Regions from separate parts of the Planococcus sp. APC 3900 genome, predicted to be linked through region 1. Evidence: riboswitches for the same ligand, from Rfam matches in the RefSeq annotation. Region 1 holds a riboswitch; the other holds the start of a gene.
The links. Region 1 has a riboswitch for S-adenosylmethionine ahead of QMA04_RS09320 (bifunctional homocysteine S-methyltransferase/methylenetetrahydrofolate reductase). Riboswitches for the same ligand answer to the same signal wherever they lie in the genome.

Region 1 (2,392 bases):
TGATATATATCACTTTGCTATAAAATACTCTTTTTTTGACCTTTCGTATAAAATTTGATAATAAAATGCTTTATGCATTCAATAAACAGGTATAGCAAGTAAAAGGAGGGAGAGTGATGGAGAATAAAGAAAAAGCTGGAAAGAAAACAGGTCGGGCAATTTCCAACAAACTGACAGCAGATATGATTAGCTCACTGCCAACCTGTATAAAAGGGTGGTTATCCGAAATTGGGGCTATTGGCCATGAACAAATCAATTTGGTGAGTCTTAAGCAATCGGGGTAATGAAACTGAAACCAGAACAGAAGCAGTGGACCGTATCCGAAGCAGAGCAAATCAGCTATACGGATCCACCTGCTTTCCGATGGATCGTGAAGCTGAAAATGGGCAAAGGCGTAGTTGTGACAGGAAAAGACAATTTCCTGGAAGGGAAGGCAAGTATGCACATCAAGCTTGCAGGCATCATTCCGATTTCCAAAACAGTTGATGATGAAAAGACCAATGAATCGGCACTCCAGCGCTACCTGATGGAACTCGCCTGGTATCCTTCGGCTGTCCTCAGTCCCTTCATTTCCTGGTAGGAGGTGGACGCACACTCCGCAACAGCGACCATGAATTTTGAAGGCCTTAAAGGTTCTGTCACTTATTTTTTCAATGAACAAAACGAATTGCTGAAAGTGGAAGCCTGGCGCTACAAAGACAGTGGAGAAGACGCCCGTTCCCTGCTGTGCGTGGGCACTGTTAAAAAGCAGCGGAAAGTGGGGGGACTGACCGTTCCAGTGAAGATGGAAATCAGCTGGATGCTGGAAGAAAGGCCGTTTACTTGGTATCGATTTGATGTACATGACATACGATTCAATTCTATCAATGGACAATTTTCATGAAATGATGCTTTTAAGTGATGGACTGCAGACAGGATCAGTAGGCATTCTTGATTTCTTCCAATCATATTTATAGAACTTAACTCCTTTTCCTGGTCCATTTTCAACGGTTAGTTGAACGCATTAAGCTGTTTTATACATTAAATGTATACATTGTGAAAAAAATCACAGAAATTTCATTGTTTTTTGACAGATTGCCTTGACCTGCTCTTCAGATACAGGTACCATATTTAGAATACTTAAAACTGAATAGTGAATTCTTATCGAGAGAAGTTGAGGGACTGGCCCTATGATGCTTCAGCAACCAGCCGAAAGGTCAGGTGCTAAATCCAGCAGGCAAGAAATTGTCTGGCAGATGAAAAGGAACGAGTTTGATATCGTAAAGCCTTCTTTTTCATGAAGGCTTTTTTTGTATATATAGGAGGTTGAGAAGAGTGGGATTATTAGACGAATTAAAGACCAGGATTTTGACGGCGGATGGTGCCATGGGAACATTGCTGTATTCATACGGCATCGAGTATTGCAATGAGGAATTGAATCTGCAGCGCCCGGAAGTGATTGAGAAAATCCATTTGGATTACATCAAAGCCGGCGCGGATATTATCCAGACCAACACATACGGAGCGAATGCAGCGAAGCTGGCACGCTACGGTTTGGAAGAGCAAGTCGCTGGCATCAATAAAGCCGCGATCGACATCGCCAAACGTGCAGCAGCGCCGGGCGGCCAATTCGTTTTCGGAACCATCGGCGGAATCCGCGGAATCCGGAAAAGCGATGCCACCCTGCAGGAAATCATTGCGATGGTGGACCAGCAGGCAAGCCACTTGTTGGCGGGAAATCCCGACGGCCTATTGCTGGAAACCTATTACGATTTCGAAGAACTCGCAGAAACGGTCAAGCACCTGAAAGGGATGACGGATACGCCGTTGATTGCGCAAGTATCCATGCACGACCCGGGGATTCTGCAAAATGGAATGTCGCTGAACGAAGCTCTTCATCAACTGGAAAGTCTGGGAGCGGATATTGTCGGCGTCAACTGCCGTCTTGGCCCGCACCATACCATTCAGGCCTTTGAAGAAGTCACATTGCCTGAAAAAGCGTTTTTATCGGCTTACCCGAACGCCAGCCTGCTGGATGTGGAGGATGGTCGGATCGTCTATGAATCGGAAGCGGATTATTTTGGGCGTGCCGCTTTGTTATTGAGAGAAGAAGGGGTCCGTTTAATTGGAGGCTGCTGCGGCACGACGCCGAAGCACATTGAAGCGGTGAAAAAGCACCTGAACCATTTGCCGCCGATTGTCCATAAAGAAGTCACGAAAAGAAAACCGATTGTCATCCGTGAAGCGGAAGCATTGGCAGTCAAACCGCTTCATGAAAAAGCCAAAACGGAACGGACCATCATTGTGGAACTGGACACACCGCGCCATTTGGATACCACTAAATTCCTGGAAGGCTCTGCCGCTTTGAACGAGGCCGGAGTGGATGCCGTAACCATGGCGGACAATTCTTTGG
Region 2 (2,392 bases), on a different contig from region 1:
CGGGCAAAGCTGCGTTTGGCCCCCGAATGGAACCCATCAGGAATAACGTAAAAGGAATCAATAAAATAATCAAAATGATAAATGGAATGGAGCGGAATATATTAACGAATGCACCTGTCAGCCAATTGACCACTTTATTTGCCCATAATTGCTTCGGAGCTGTCAAAAATAACAGGATTCCAAGAGCCAAACCGATGATGAATGTAAACAACGTTGATAAAGCTGTCATATAAAGAGTTTCAAGTGTGGCTTCCCACATACTGTCCCAATCTACATTGGGGAATAACGAATCAATCATTGTGCATTACCTCCGTTTGAACATCTTCTGAGTGGAGAAATGCCAAAGCTTCTTCCATTTCACCAGGAGAGCCTTTCAACTGAAGAATCAATGTTCCATAAGCTCCACGTTGCGTATGCGAAATATTGCCTTGGACGATATTGACTTCCACCGAATGGCTGCGAATCAGTTTTGTCAGAATTGGCTGTTCGGTTTGTTCTCCGACAAAAACCAATTTCACCAGTTCGCCTGTCGGATACAACTCACGAAGGTTTTTGATGGTTTCCTGTGAATCTCCACTATCAGTGACCTGGGCCACAAAGCGTTTGGTGATTTCTTCTTTTGGTGATTGGAAAACATTCAGAACATCCCCGAGCTCCACGACACGCCCGCCTTCCATTACAGCAACACGATGACAGATTTTTCGGATGACGTGCATTTCATGAGTAATCAATACGATGGTCAAGCCTAATCGCTTGTTGATATCGACCAATAAATCTAGGATTGCGTCTGTCGTTTCCGGATCAAGTGCAGAAGTTGCTTCATCACATAATAGGACTTCCGGATCGTTCGCCAGCGCACGGGCAATACCGACACGCTGCTTCTGTCCGCCAGACAGTTCCGATGGATAAGCATTTTCGCGGCCCGATAATCCAACCAGCTCAATCAGTTCCTGCACCCGTTTTCCACGCTGCGCTTTTGAGACTCCCGCAATTTCCAAAGGGAATTCGATGTTCTCTTTAACCGTCCTCGACCATAATAAGTTGAAATGCTGGAAAATCATGCTGACTTTTTGGCGCGCTTTCCGCAATTCCCCGCCTTTAATGGACGTAATTACCTTTCCGTTGATTTCCACAGTGCCGGAAGTCGGTTTTTCCAATCCATTCAACAAGCGGATTAATGTACTTTTACCGGCTCCACTATATCCGATAATCCCAAATATTTCTCCATCAGCAATAGATAAATCAACTTGGTCGACAGCCGTAAGAACCGCCTTGCCTGTATCAAATTTTTTCGTCACTTTCTTTAACTCGATCATTCGTTGAACACCCCTGAATCCTAAAAATAAAAAACCCTTCCGCGCATAACTGAGCAGAAGGGCAAACGTATATTATACGGAAACCAATCTCTCATCTTCCAAAGCTTTCGCTTCGTGTGATTTGGCACCATTTCATTTTCATGACGGTTGCCGGGCTTCATAGGGCACTTCCCTCCACCACTCTTAATAAGAGTTCGATATGAAATTAGTAAAACAGAATAGATTTTAATTGGTGGTAAATCTTACGCTTCGCCTATTTCAAATAGAGTCCCGCGCTTTTCTTACCAGAAATTCAATTTACCATGACCGGCTATATTCGTCAACAGATTTCAACTTGCCATATAAATAAGGTACCGATTGGAAAGCGTAAATCTTTTCCTTGAGCTTCCCATTCTCTGTAATCAGCAGGCAAGGAACACTTTCCACTTCATACATTCCTGCAATTTCCTGTACATAGTTCAAGTTCGCTTTGCCAATCGGAAGATCCGGCAATAGTTCTGTGACAACCGACAGCATTTTGGAAGCTACCTGACAAGTCCCGCACATCGGTGTGTATAAGTAATACGCGGTAGTGCGATTGGTATTCTTTTCTTTGATCCATTCTTTATGAGTCCATTCCTGCATCGTCTTCATCCCTCTGTTAATAGCTTATTGACCTGGACATTCGCTGAGATGAGCACATCCATCAGGATCCGGAGCGGCGTTGCTGCGACTTCCTTGTAGCTCCGGTTCACATAAAAATGCCGGGCTTCAGGGAACTCACGCTTGACCAGCTTCCGCAATTTTTCTCCTGAAGAGTCTGCATCCACTAATATAATGATGTCCTGGCCTTCATATGGCAGCAGCAATTCTTCAAGTCTCGTTGGACTTACTGTACCATTTGTGCAAAGAATCGTCACGGGTTCTGCAATGAGCGGTGCAATTCTCGTCTTATCACTGAGCCCTTCCACAACAATCACCTTTCCCATAACACTCACCCCATCGAATATAGAATAAGTTCAAAAGCTGTTTCTATATAAGTTGAAATATACCCCTTTATATTGAGTTATTCCACAAATAAGCTTTTCAAAAACCAG

Region 2: another riboswitch for S-adenosylmethionine. It lies ahead of QMA04_RS14630 (methionine ABC transporter ATP-binding protein); the one in region 1 lies ahead of QMA04_RS09320 (bifunctional homocysteine S-methyltransferase/methylenetetrahydrofolate reductase).

The regions. Positions count from the first base shown of each region.
Region 1 is NZ_JASDCT010000004.1:41,656-44,047, forward strand. It holds gene QMA04_RS09305 (hypothetical protein) at 117-284, shown strand; partial or broken gene QMA04_RS18220 (DUF6920 family protein) at 284-883, shown strand; SAM riboswitch class I at 1,138-1,242, shown strand; gene QMA04_RS09320 (bifunctional homocysteine S-methyltransferase/methylenetetrahydrofolate reductase) at 1,315-2,392, shown strand, end outside.
Region 2 is NZ_JASDCT010000007.1:133,874-136,265, reverse strand. It holds gene QMA04_RS14635 (methionine ABC transporter permease) at 1-298, opposite strand, end outside; gene QMA04_RS14630 (methionine ABC transporter ATP-binding protein) at 291-1,316, opposite strand; SAM riboswitch class I at 1,405-1,509, opposite strand; gene QMA04_RS14625 (thioredoxin family protein) at 1,614-1,940, opposite strand; gene QMA04_RS14620 (ribonuclease M5) at 1,946-2,284, opposite strand.